2 linked regions of the Sporocytophaga myxococcoides DSM 11118 genome follow. The main gene of each other region encodes a partner of the protein of the gene in region 2 in a complex. Links are inferred from orthologs where the notes say so. Each region holds a gene or a part of one and is shown on either strand. Other genes may lie near its edges.

Evidence for each region.
Region 1: the proteins of groL (region 2) and metK are in contact, whole or in part, in a cryo-EM structure (PDB 8P4O), measured with the Escherichia coli proteins. The link is inferred for Sporocytophaga myxococcoides DSM 11118 from one-to-one orthologs.

What each region holds. Positions count from the first base shown.
Region 1 is NZ_AUFX01000006.1:537,713-544,663, reverse strand. Bases 2,442-5,259 are described here. They hold metK (methionine adenosyltransferase), read right to left. Parts: upstream 4,581-5,259; coding sequence 3,303-4,580; downstream 2,442-3,302. Other genes in these bases: K350_RS0110830 (SAM-dependent methyltransferase), read right to left, coding at 4,665-5,259; K350_RS0110840 (HU family DNA-binding protein), read left to right, coding at 2,943-3,215; K350_RS0110845 (PD40 domain-containing protein), read left to right, coding at 2,442-2,577. Also shown: more of K350_RS0110845, read left to right, coding at 1-2,441; more of K350_RS0110830, read right to left, coding at 5,260-5,393; K350_RS0110825 (DUF2905 domain-containing protein), read left to right, coding at 5,431-5,658; K350_RS0110820 (alpha/beta fold hydrolase), read right to left, coding at 5,650-6,414; K350_RS0110815 (pyridoxine 5'-phosphate synthase), read right to left, coding at 6,418-6,951. UniProt on the Escherichia coli protein: Catalyzes the formation of S-adenosylmethionine (AdoMet) from methionine and ATP.
Region 2 is NZ_KE384560.1:1,278,279-1,285,292, forward strand. Bases 210-3,090 are described here. They hold groL (chaperonin GroEL), read right to left. Parts: upstream 2,527-3,090; coding sequence 892-2,526; downstream 210-891. Other genes in these bases: K350_RS0123800 (hypothetical protein), read right to left, coding at 409-783; K350_RS0123810 (co-chaperone GroES), read right to left, coding at 2,582-2,863. Also shown: K350_RS0123795 (POT family MFS transporter), read left to right, coding at 1-163; K350_RS0123820 (hypothetical protein), read left to right, coding at 3,119-3,838; preprotein translocase subunit SecG, read right to left, coding at 3,919-4,275; K350_RS31665 (hypothetical protein), read right to left, coding at 4,282-5,490; LPS assembly lipoprotein LptE, read right to left, coding at 5,512-6,057; K350_RS0123840 (sigma-54 interaction domain-containing protein), read right to left, coding at 6,093-7,014.

The sequences.
Region 1 (6,951 bases), on a different replicon or contig from region 2:
TCTCATGTGAGAGGAGCATTGGAGAAAAAAAAGTATAAAGTCCCTGCGGCTTTAACAGGAAGAGAAGCTGAACTTGCTGGTCATGGTATCTGGAATTATATAGTTGAAAAGTACGGCCTTTATACTGTACCTAATCTGTTAAACTTAACCCGTATTGTAAGAAATGAAGAAGCAGCTATAGAGAGTACTCTTGGGATTCCATATTCAATTTTTTTAGCTGAATTCAGAAACTTTTACCTGGGTATAAATAATAATCTGAAAAAAGAATATAAAGAGCCACAGGAGGATAAATATTTAAGGTTAAATTCTTCTAAAAAGAATGCTTTAAGTGCTGTGAAGGTAAATTCTAAGGGGAATAGAATGGCATTTGTTAAGTTTCAGGATGGAAAATATAATTTGTTTGCGGTAGAGATAACGGATAAAGGAAAAAAAGATTCAAAATCAATAAGAAAAGGTGGTACCAGAAGCGCTCAACGTGATTTTGATACCCACAATCCTACCTTTGCATGGAAATCAGAAGATGAACTAGCATTTATCTATACAAAAAGTGACAAGACATATTTGGAAATTCACAATTTGAAAACAAGAGATAAGGTAAAAAAGAAGATAACTTATTTCAAACATGTTTTTGATTTTGCTTTTTCGGAGGATGGTACTGCAATTATATTCAGTGCGGATAAAGACGGGCAGACAGATTTGTTCTTAATGGATAACGCTCGTGGGGGCATGAAGCAAATTACCAATGACATTTTCGACGATCTTTCTCCATCCTTTTATGGGACAACCAGAGACATCATATTCGCTTCCAACAGGAGTTCTGATACACTTGTTCTTCCCAAAAAGGAAATCTATAAACCATTGGAGCAATATTCTTTATTTAAGTTTAATGGAAGTAATAAACTAGTGAGGCTTACAAACGATATCAATGTTATCCAACCTGTATTCGTAAAGTCTTCAAATTCTGTTTTATTCATTTCGGATGATGATAAAATTGATAATTTATACAGCCTGAACCTAACTGATAAAAAGCTTTCCAGGAAATCTGCTTTTTTATATAATATTAAATCTTTCCATATATCAAGTGCGAATAATAACCTGGTCACTATAAATAGGATTGGAGGAAAAGAAAGAGCTTACTTTTTCCCTCACTACAACCTTGATTCTGTTTTTACAAGATTGGAAACCCCTTCTTCTGAGATTGAAGAGAAATCTGACGATAAGATAACCAGATCAGAGAAGCAAGAATTTGAATTCAATTCAAAAGAAAAGGTTAAAGAAATAAATCTGGATGAGTTCCGATTTGAGTCTGATTTGAAGGATACCACAAATAAAGGCAGGATAGCCGGGGCACCTTTAAGGCAAGAACCTGCTGATACAATTAATAAAAATCAGTTACAGAAAAAAACATCATTCCTTGGACCATATCCATATAGAAACTTCTTTGGAATCGATAATGTCATTTCCACAATTCTTATTGATCCTTTAAGAGGATTAGGAATATTACTGGAGGGACAAATGTCTGATGTGCTTGGTAATCATAGAATAAACGTCGGAGCTTTTGGTGTTGCTGATTTAAAAACCAATAACATATTCGGAGAATATATTTACCTAAAGAAAAGGGTTGATCTCAAAGTCAGGTACGATAGAAAAAATCTTTTTGCTTCAAATGAGTCAACGTCTTCTCAGATATATACTTTGAATAGATTGGCGTTTACTGCATCCTATCCGTTTTCTGTATACTCCCGGTTAAGTGTTAGTCCTTTTGCTGCTTTTACTCGAAGATCTGTTACCGAAATGACCTCTAAAGATATCACACAAGGATATCAGGGACTTAATCTCAGCTTTGTTTACGATAATACAATAAAGCTTGGGTTGAATATGATTGAAGGAACAAGATTTATTCTTAGCGCAGAGCAGTATGTAGCAAACGGCTCCTCTGCCAACAACTTTGGAAAAATCAATCTTGACCTCAGACGGTATCAAAGAATTTATAAAGAAATTGTTCTGGCGGCACGTGTCGCTGGTGGCGCCTTTACTGGTAATGCTAAGAAAAACTTTTTGCTTGGAGGAATGGATAACTGGTTGTTTAACTCAACCGATAATTCCTCTCCTAACAGCCCTTTAGCGATATCTCAGTTTAAGAACAATTCTGATTTACTTTTCATTGAGTACTCAATGCCAATGAGAGGTTTTATATATAATTCACAGTTTGGGTCGCGCTATGTGCTGATGAATGCAGAACTCCGCATTCCATTTAGAGCAATTTACAGACAACCAATCTCTTCTTCATTTTTAAGAAATTTTCAATTAGTAGCCTTTACCGACGCTGGATCTGCCTGGACAGGCGATACACCTTTCAGTAAAGATAATAGTATTAACACCACCGTTGCTGGAGGAAATGGCAACCCATTTACGGCAGAAGTAAGGAACTATGTGAATCCATTCCTGGTAGGGTATGGATTTGGCGCAAGAACGTTATTGTTGGGATATTATGTAAAAGTAGATGTAGCATGGGGAGTCAAAAATAACGTGGTGCAAACTCCATTATTCTATTTCACTTTTGGATACGATTTTTAATATCTGTTTTCATCGAATTTTCAGGTACATGTAAATCATTTAATAATACTATTTTTTACTTGTAAAATACTCTGAATGAGTGTTTTAAATGTGTATTTGTTAATTGGTTTATTATATAGCTTGAGCCTTTAAAACTTGCTCCCTGGATTCCTTTGTTGATAAGCAATTCAAGTTTTCCACAACCTGTAACCCTGTTTCGACGTATGTTTTCAGTTTTGAATTATCTGTATACCCTATGAATGCTGATTATTAAATGAAAAAAGTTATCAACATTTTGATATATTTTTGTGTAAAACTATTGTACAATACTGGAATTCATATAATTTTGACATAAGATTTTAAACACAAGTTAAATTTTTAAAAAAATGAACAAAGCAGAATTAATCGACGCAATCGCAGCTGAGTCAAAACTAACTAAAGCTGATTCAAAAAGAGCACTTGATGCATTCCTAAGTGCAGCTTCTAAAACTTTGAAAAAAGGAGATAAAGTTATCATCATTGGATTTGGTACTTTCTCTGTAGCTAAAAGAGCAGCAAGAACTGGTAGAAACCCACAAACTGGTAAAACTATCCAGATCAAAGCTAAGAAGGTTGTAAAATTCAAAGCAGGTGCTGATCTAGCTAAAAAAGTAAAATAAATAATTAAAAAGCCTGATCTGAAAAGAACAGGCTTTATTTATTAATGACTTTAAATAAGAAGGGCTCCCATTGGAGCCCTTCTTATTTTACTTGATTTTGAATTCTTTCTTTACAGCTTCTACATGGTCAAGTTTTTCCCATGTGAAGAATTCAACTTTTTTACTTACAGTTTTCTTGATCTCTGTTTTCTTTTTGCCATCATCTTTTAGCTCCACATAAGAAAGATCTACTTCTTTTATAAATGGTTCTCTTCCCATATGGCCATATGCAGCTGTTTCAGAGAAAATAGGGTTTTTAAGGCCTAATCTTTCAACAATAGCTTTTGGTCTCATATCAAAAACATTCAATACTTTGGAAGCGATCTGAGCATCGGTCATATTTACTTTCGCTGTTCCGTAAGTATTTACAGTTAAAGAAACTGGTTTTGAAACACCGATTGCATAGGCTACCTGAACAAGTATTTCTTCTGCAACTCCCGCAGCAACAAGGTTTTTAGCAATGTGTCTTGCTGCATATGCTGCGCTTCTGTCAACTTTAGAAGGATCTTTTCCAGAGAATGCTCCACCGCCGTGTGCACCTTTTCCTCCATAAGTATCAACAATAATTTTTCTTCCTGTTAATCCTGAATCTCCGTGAGGTCCGCCAATTACGAATTTTCCGGTTGGGTTGATGTGGAAGATTGTTTTACTGTCAATAAGTTTTTTAGGAATCACAGAAGGGATTACTTCATTGACCATGTCATTTTTGATCAATTTCAGCATATCTGCATCTTTCCCAAAGTCATCGTGCTGAGTGGAAATAACGATAGTATGCACTCTCTTAGGCTTGCCGTTGTCGCCATACTCAATTGTAACTTGAGATTTTGCATCTGGACGCAGGTAAGTCATTTTCTTGCCTTTTTTTCTGATCTCAGCTAACTTTTTTACCAGTCTGTGAGAAAAAGCCAAAGCCATAGGCATATATTCAGGAGTTTCTGTTGTTGCGTAACCAAACATCATCCCCTGATCACCAGCTCCCTGATCTTTATCAATGCCTTCTCCTTCATTAACACCTTGTGCAATATCTGGTGACTGTTGGTGAAGTGCAGTAAGTATACCACAAGAGTCTGCTTCAAACATGTACTCTGCTTTGGTATACCCGATTTTCTTAATAGTATCTCTTATAATATTCTGAGTGTCAATAGTAGCCTTAGTAGTAACTTCACCGGCAACTACAACTAGTCCTGTAGTAACCATCGTTTCACAAGCAACTCTTGAATGTGGATCTTGTGCAAGAATTGCATCAAGGATTGCATCTGAAATCTGATCAGCAACCTTATCAGGGTGACCTTCCGACACGGATTCTGAGGTAAATAGGTATGACATTATTTTTTTAGGTTTAAAGGTATCTTATTTAAGAATAACTAATTATCAAAGTTAAATTAAAATCCAACAACACAAAAAACTTAATCAGTTTCTTCCAAAAAATAGAAATACTGTGGGCTTTTTGTTAAGATCTGGTAAATTTTTTTTCCATTCATTAAGGTTTTTCGTCTGAATAAATTGCTGAGGTCCTGTAATATCACAAGCTATACAAAGTTGGGTTTCAGGATTGCCAGTCGCAATTATATCTTCTAAAAATTTATTATTGCGGTAAGGTGTTTCGATAACTATCTGTGTGGCTCTCTTGTCCCAGGCTTCTCTCTCTATGGCTTTAAAAGCCTTAATTTTTTGATCTTTATCTATTGGAAGATAACCTTTAAAGCAGAAATACTGACCATTGAAACCTGATGCCATTAATGCCATAAAGATGGAAGATGGGCCTGGAAGAGGCACTATATCCCATTTTTTTTTATGTGCAATTGCAACAGCTAAAGCTCCTGGGTCAGCTATGCCAGGACAGCCAGCTTCAGATAATACACCAATATTTTTTCCTGATGGAACTGTTTCAAATAATTTAATGGCCTCTTCTTTTGAAGTATCTTTATCAAGTTGATAAAAGATAAGGTCTTCTATTTTTCGTCCTGTTTTTAGCTCACTTATATATCTTCTAGCTGTTTTAATATTTTCAGCAAAATAATAATCAGTTTCTTTAATAACTTCAGCTATCGCCGGAGCCATCATCTGAAGGGCAGTGCCTTCTGCCAGTATTGAGGGAATCAGATATAATTTGGAAGTTTCAGATTCGGGAATCGACATTGTATTTATATTTGTTGATCATTTAAAGTGCTAAAATATGAGTGAATTTCAAGGCTTAGGAAAAGGGTTGATTATAGGTGGTATTATTTTCGTCGTTATTGGGTTGATACTATTGTTTTCTGATAAAATACCCCTATTAGGCAAACTCCCGGGAGATATTGCGATTAAAGGAAAAAACTGGTCATTCTATTTTCCTTTGGCTACAAGTATTTTACTTAGTATTCTTATTTCGTTAATCTTGTTCGTTATAAGAAAATTATTCTGAATCAAACTCAAAAATCAGATTGATAAATTCGACTGGTTTTTCAGCATGAATCCAGTGGCTTGCGCCTTCAATTGTTTTTAACGTAGAGTTTGGGAATATCTTTTTAATAATTGGTTCATCAGAGAGTTTTATATAATCACTTTTGCCACCTCTAACAAATAGAGTGGGTGTGTTGATTACTTCTGAATCATTAATTCCAGCACCTACAAATTCAATTTGTTTTGTGATTACACTCAGGTTTATTTTCCATTTGAATTGTCCATTTTCATCTCTGCCCAGATTCTTTAACAGAAATTGTCTGGTAGGTAGATCTTTAATATGAGCCGACAATTGAGTATCAGCATCTGTTCTGCTTTCAAGTGTTTCAAGGTTAACGCTATTCAGCCCTGCTAATATGGTCTGGTGGTGTGGCGCATAATATCTTGGTGCAATATCAGAAACGACTAATTTTCTAACCAATTGCGGATATTTCTGAGCTAATTTCATACTCGCTTTTCCACCCATTGAATGGCCCACTATCAAAGCATTCTTTATGGAATGATCTTCCATAAATTCTTTAATGTCATCTGCAATCACATCGTAATTCATTATATCACTCCAAGGCGAATTGCCATGGTTTCGTTCATCTATAACGAATACTTGATACTTTTTAGCCAACTCTTTGGCAACAGAATATAAATTGTCAGAAGATCCAAATAATCCATGTAACAGAATTAAAGGTTCCCCTGATCCTAGTTCTTTATAATATAATTTCATCCTTTAGTTTAATTCTTTAAGATACATTTGGATTGTATTCTCTAGTCCAAAATAAAGAGCATCGCATATGAGTGCATGCCCTATAGATACTTCATCAAGATTAGAGATATTGTCTTTAAGGTATTTTAGATTTTTAAGATCAAGATCATGTCCTGCATTAAGTCCTAATCCAAGAGAAGCAGCTTTCTGGGCAGCAACTATATATTCGGAAATAGCTTTTACCTTATCCTTTGAAAAATTTTTTGCATAAGGTTCGGTATAAAGTTCCACTCTGTCAGCACCAGCTTCTGCAGCTCCTTCAACCATTTGTTCTACAGGATCTACGAATAGACTTACTCTAATCCCACATTCTTTAAAACCCCGGATAACATCTTTTAAAAAATCTTTATATTTTATTGTATTCCAGCCAGCATTGCTTGTAATAGCTCCCGGAGGATCAGGTACAAGAGTTACTTGATGTGGTTTGATTTCTTTTACAAGATCAATAAATTTTCCTTCAGGATTCCCTTCAATATTAAATTCAGTTTTAATCACTTC
Region 2 (7,014 bases):
TTTAATAAATTGGTTTATTCAAAATCCTGATAAAACTTCAAAATTAGCAGGTCCTGCATACTTCTGGTTTTTTTCCGGACTTATGCTGATTACAGCTGTTGTATTTATTTTTGTGGGCCTTAAGTATAAAGAACAATCACACGTTCGAAAAGCGATGAGTTAGAATAAGAAAAAGATATTTTAATTTTAAGCTTACAATAAGTTTACATTACCATTCTACCTTTGTGATACTAAAAACAAAGTGGAAAAGGAATGAACTTTAATTTCTTAAAATCAAATTTACCCGATTTTGATCTGCTGACACTATTAATGGTTGTCAGTGCGGTAATACTTTTAAGTATCAGATCACTATAATAAACCTTTACTCCCAAATAGGAGGGGTTACTTTAATTGAATAGGGAGAGTGATTTATTTACAATTGTTGATCACCTTCCTGATATATCTGAACATGATATATTCTTCACTTTCCTCGTCTTTTTGATGGACGGCGTCTTCTAAATCGACTATTACTCTGTTTTTTATGGAATCTGTGCGGAGAAATTTGGAGACATTTTCCCTGATATAAGCCCTCTTTTCTTCTTCTGTGTGAGAAAGAAATTCTATATAGACCTCTTTTACAAGCTTTAAGCCTCTGTCTGGGCTTAGATTTTTAAGAAGAGTGAAACATGAAAGGTTGTTCAGCTCTTTTTGGGATACGATACAATCACAGTCCGCAATGCTTAAATGCAAATAAGCAAGGAAGTGTTCGTAAACCCAATTCATCGTCACATTTTGATGAACCATAAACTTAAAAGGTTTAACATTGTAAATTTAATCCTTTTGTAAATAACAAAAAAATACCTCTGTTAATTTAACAGAGGTATTTTTGTTATTGTTTTGTAAAACAGGCTATTACATCATTCCACCCATTCCTCCGCCCATTGGAGGCATATGGCTGTGAGCAGCTTTTTCTTCTGGCTGATCTGCAACTACACATTCCGTAGTAAGAAGAAGAGCAGCAATAGAAGCAGCATTTTCAAGAGCTAGTCTTGTAACTTTTGTAGGATCTAAGATACCAGCGGCAAACATGTTTTCATATCTGTCATCACGCGCATTGTATCCATAATCACCTTGTCCTTCTTTTACTTTCTGAACGATTACAGAACCTTCAAGACCTGCGTTGAATACGATAGTTCTCAATGGAGCTTCGATAGCAGTTCTGATGATTTGTACACCTGTGATTTGATCTTCGTGAGATAGTTTTAAATTATCAAGTGCTGCACTAGCTCTGATAAGAGCTACACCGCCACCAGGGATAACACCTTCTTCAACAGCAGCTCTTGTTGCATGTAATGCATCATCAACTCTGTCTTTTTTCTCTTTCATTTCAACTTCAGTAGCAGCGCCAACATAAAGGATAGCTACACCACCTGAAAGCTTAGCTAGTCTTTCCTGAAGTTTTTCTTTATCGTAGTCAGAAGTAGTAGATTCAATCTGAGCTTTGATCTGATTAATTCTCGCTTTAATTTCTTCTTTTTGACCAGCACCGTTAACAATAGTAGTGTTGTCTTTGTCAACAATGATTTTTTCAGCAGTACCTAAGAAATCAAGGGTAGCGTTGTCAAGTTTGAATCCTCTTTCTTCAGAGATTACAGTTCCGCCAGTTAATGCAGCGATATCTTCAAGCATTGCTTTTCTTCTGTCTCCGAAGCCTGGAGCTTTTACAGCAGCAATTTTCAAAGCACCTCTTATTTTGTTTACAACAAGAGTAGCAAGAGCTTCGCCATCTAGATCCTCAGAAATGATCAACAATGGTTTTCCTGTTTGAACTACTTGCTCCAATACTGGAAGAAGTTCTTTCATTGAAGAGATCTTCTTGTCATAGATAAGGATGAAAGGATTGTCAAGATCAGCTTCCATTTTATCTGCATTGGTTACAAAGTAAGGAGAAAGGTATCCTCTATCGAATTGCATACCTTCAACGATCTTTACTTCAGTCTCAGTTCCTTTTGCTTCTTCTACAGTGATTACACCATCTTTACCAACTTTGTCCATAGCATTGGCAATCATTTTACCAATTTCCTCATCGTTGTTGGCAGAGATTGTAGCAACCTGAGCTACTTCCTGAGAGCTCTCGATTTTTTTAGATTGTCTTTTAAGATCAGCAACGATAGCTTCTACAGCTTTATCGATACCTCTCTTAAGGTCCATCGGGTTTGCACCTGCCGCAACGTTTTTAATACCAGCATTGAAAATAGCCTGAGCAAGAACAGTAGCAGTAGTAGTACCATCACCGGCAGCATCAGCGGTTTTAGATGCAACTTCTTTTACAAGTTGTGCACCCATATTTTCGATTGGTTCTTTTAATTCAATGTCTTTCGCAACAGAAACACCGTCTTTAGTAACTGTTGGAGCACCGAATTTTTTGTCAAGGATTACATTTCTTCCTTTTGGTCCTAATGTCACCTTTACAGCATCAGCCAATGCATCTACACCTTTTTTCAGTTTTTCTCTGGCTTCTGTATCGAAAAATATATTTTTTGCCATGGTATTTTTAATTTTTTTTGTTTTGTAATTGATTTGCTTTTAGACAATTAAGTTATTAAAGAACTGCGAATATATCAGCTTCGCGCATCATAAGATACTCTTTCCCATCAATGGTGATCTCAGTGCCTGAGTATTTACCATAAAGAACAGTGTCGCCTACTTTTACAGTCAGAGGCTCATCTTTTTTTCCTGTTCCAATTGCAACAACAGATCCTCTTTGAGGTTTTTCTTTAGCTGTATCAGGAATAATGATACCAGAAGCGGTTCTTTCTTCAGCAGGAGCAGGTTGGATCAAAACTCTGTCTGCTAGTGGTCTGATATGTAGATTGTTACTCATTTTGTTAAAGCGTTTAATTTTATAAGGTTAAAAGTTTTTAATTTTCTTCGATACTGCAGCTCTGCATTTCCTGTGCCAGAGGTAAAAAGCTGAAGATTTGTCAGTGAACGGTGAGGCATAGAAACCCAGATCTGCCTTTTTTGTTTTAAAACCTGTCATTTTTTCATTTGTTTTTTTAGGGTGAATTGGATAAATTATGTGAGGGCTAACAAAATGGCATTGAAATCGTATATCTAGTATAACTTTTTTGAGATTATGAAAGAGTTAAATAAAAACTGGCTGACAGAAGGACTTATAGATTTTGAGTATAAAAAATATATGCTCCTCGCTTACCTTCACGATGTAAAGGGAAGCTTTAATGAAAAGAAACTTTATCCATTTCTTTCCGATTTACTTTTTCACTATCAGAATCTTGTGCGTTTAAAGGAAAATAAACAGCTTCTGAAAGAACATTTCCCTAAACAAATTTCCAGTGCTGATTTCGAAAAGTTAGAAGTCATCTATGAGGAATTGGTCAATGATGACAAGGTTATGCGGGAACTGGAGGAAATAGTAATGTTCGCATTGCCTAAACTTAAAGATCAGTTGGTGGAGGGAAAAGAGATTTATGAAGAGATAGAAGACAAGCTGTCAATAAGTCCGATAGGACTGTCTCCTCTTAATTTAGATGCGGGATACCTTTTATTTCATACTAATAACAGAACTGAAACACAGGTTTATGAATATCAGGTGACTTTATTTCAAACAGCAGAAGCTAAATACAGAGGAATTCATACACACTTTGTCGAAAGTATAAGTAAGACCATAGGGAATACTTTTGAAAACATAAAATTGGAGTTGATTAAGAAGTATAAAAAGTTACCAAATCCTGCTACTTTTTTGGTGAATTCAAAAATAAACTATCCTTTTGAAGAAACTGTAATGCCTATAACCAAGAGGTTGCTGGTGAAAAAGCTTTATTCAGAAACTCAATAGACTATAGTAAATACTATTACGGTAGGGATAAAAAAAACGCCTCTAATTAGAGGCGTTTTTTTTTATCTTTTATAACAACATTATTCAGCTGTATCATTTTTAGCAGGAGCTTTTTCCTGACCTTCACCTGGAGCTTTAGGCATCAGCTTATTTCCTTCCTGAGCTCTTTCAACGTTCACACTGTTTATACCTGCGTCATTATCTTCAACATTGTTTTTATAAAGAAGATTAATGCCAAGGCAAAGAACAACTAGAGCAATTGCAAATCCCCAGGTTAATTTTTCTAGTAAATCTCCGGTTTTTTTCACACCCATGAATTGAGTAGAACCACCTGCAAAGTTTCCGGAAAGACCACCACCTTTAGAATTTTGCGCAAGTACCAGAACAACAAGGAAAAAACAGGCTATAAATATTAAAACCGTGACTAAAATTTCCATTATAAATTATTTTTCGTTTTTTAATTCATTAATAAGGCCTGCAAAGTAAGTACTTTTTTCAGGATTTTTCAAACTTAATTGTGTGTAAATATCAATAGCTTTCTGAATTTTACCTTGTTTTATCAAAATCTTAGCAAAGTTTTCAGATACCAATCCTTTGGATTCTACACCGGATTTTGCAGAAAGGTCTTCTTGGTCCTCGGCAACAGTCCTTGGATTTAATGGAGGAATTGTTGGATCCTCTTTTATAAATTTGTCTATTATATTTTCAACTTGCTTTTTATCAAGCTGTTTTCTTCCTCTATCAAGGAATTCTAGGTATTGAATGTGCAAATCAGCATCATTATTACTGATTTCCTCGTTGTCAATATTTTTTTCTATGATTTTTTTCTCGAGAAAAGCGTTTTTCTCTTCTTCTTTCTTTAAAAAGATTTCAACCTTTTCCCAAGGAAATTTTTCAATATTGATTTTGTTTTTGCCCTTAAATGCTTCTTTCTGAGAAAGTTCTTCTAGTATTTTATCTTCAGGAAAAGCGTATTTTTTTTCCGGCATTACCGCCGGTAGGATGACTGGAGGAGGAACAGTAGAAGGATTTTCTGCGTCGGATTCTGGATCGGTAATTTTATCTTTGGCTGCTTCTTCTTTCAGTTTTCTGAGTTCTTGCAGGTTTTTCTGAAGATCTTCAAAAAATTCTTTTGAATTGGTTATGACCTGCCCAGTAGGAGGGGAATATTTTTCAGCTTCTGACGGATCATCTTTTTGAGGAAGAATTTCTTTTTCCTCCTGAACTTTAATTTCGTCTCTTTTTTCTGGTTCAGAAATTAGCTTAGTATTTTTCTCTTCAGCAATGCTGGCAGTTTCACTTATGGCAATGTTTTCTTCTTCAATTTCTTCAATGAGAACTTTTTCTTCAAGAAGATTTTCAGGAGCAGGAGCCTGTATTAAATGATTGATTGATTTATTTTCTGATTTAAAAGAATACCTCGAATGGTGGATTATCTTTTTAAGATTTTTCCTGTCAAAAGAATAGGCTGCTGCTTTTCGTATTCTTTTTTCAGCAAGCATATTATCTGTTTCATAGGAAGCCTTGGCAAACAGGATATGTGCTGCCTGGCAGTAAGGGAAAATCTTCACGACTTCTTCCAGATCTTTAAGATCTGTAGAAGAAACTTCCGCGGAGTTTGTAATTAAGTCTATGAAACGTTGCTTATTCAATATTTATCCGGTTTTTAGGATTTACCAGTTGGAAGTTGTTTTTGTAAAGATATCCAAAACCATCTGGTCCAGCATCTTATTTACTAAGGTCCCTTCTACTTGTGATAAAGCCTGATTGGCAGGGAAGTCACCGCTTGTAGGCGGACTGGTAAAGACATTGGTAAAGCTGGCTTTTTCATCGAGTGTATTAATAAATTTTACTTCAATCTTTATGACCAATCTGTTGATACCAGCAATCTCATTGGCTTGAACACCCGTACTCGTTATATTATAACCAACTATTCTTCCCTCAAGTTGCCAGTCTCCATTACTTTTTACTAGTACCAGGTTGGAGTTTTGCTGGTAGTAACTTCTTAGTTTTTCAGTGAAATTCTGCGAAAGGGTAGGAGGGCCATTACCTGCGTCATTAGGAAAATTGAGAATAGAAATGTTTTTTACTTCCGGAGGAATTCTTCCATCGGTAAATGAATATACACCACATCCTGTTAGGAAAGAAAGAATAAATACCAGAATAAGTGCATTAATGCTTAATCTAAACAAGTTTCTGGCGGGGCTAAATTTATTCATGATACTATATTCAAAATTCTTTTATTAAATCAAAATTATTCTTCGATTTCATACTGCTTTAATTTCCTGTACAGTGTACGTTCAGAAATGCCAAGGTCGCGAGCAGCATTTTTTCTTTTATTATGATTTCTCTTCAGGGCCTTTAAAATCATTTCTTTTTCCTTGTCTTCAAGAGAAAGCGATTCTTCTTCGGGCTCCTGAATTGCATCCTCTATTTTTTCTATTTCAATAGGGGCATGTTCGTGTATATGCTCTTCGGAAGGAGGAGGCAGCAAAAACTTAGCCGGACGTTGGTCTCTGGGATAAATTTCTTCGGTAATTCCAGTAAAAAGGTCAGGATGATCTTTGATCATCTGTGAGCCATAATTTTCGTTTTGAAGAAGGTCAAAAACGAGTTTTTTTAACTCTGTCATATCTTTCTTCATGTCAAAAAGAATTTTATACAGAATATCTCTTTCTGAAAAATCTTCTGTTTTGTTCTTGTCTTTATTAAAGACAGCCGGAATGCCACTGTGAGGCTCAGGAAGGTATTTTAATAAAGTCTCTTTAGTGATATCTCTGTTGGTTTCCAGAACAGAGACCTGCTCAACGATATTTTTAAGCTGACGAATATTTCCAGGAAAACGAAAATTGTTTAGACTAACCTTTGCTTCGTCATTGAGTCTAATCGGCTGTACTTTGTATTTATCAGCAAAATCGGCAGCGAATTTTCTAAAAAGTAATTCTTTGTCGCCTTCACGATCTCTCAGCGGAGGCACGAAGATAGGCACGGTATTCAATCTGTAATAAAGATCTTCACGAAACTTCCCTTTCTCAACTGCCTGGTAAAGATCTACGTTAGTTGCAGCTACAACTCTTACATTTGTCTTTTGAACTTTGGAAGAGCCAACCTTTATAAATTCTCCGTTTTCAAGTACTCTTAAGAGTCTGGCCTGTGTTCCTATCGGCATTTCACCT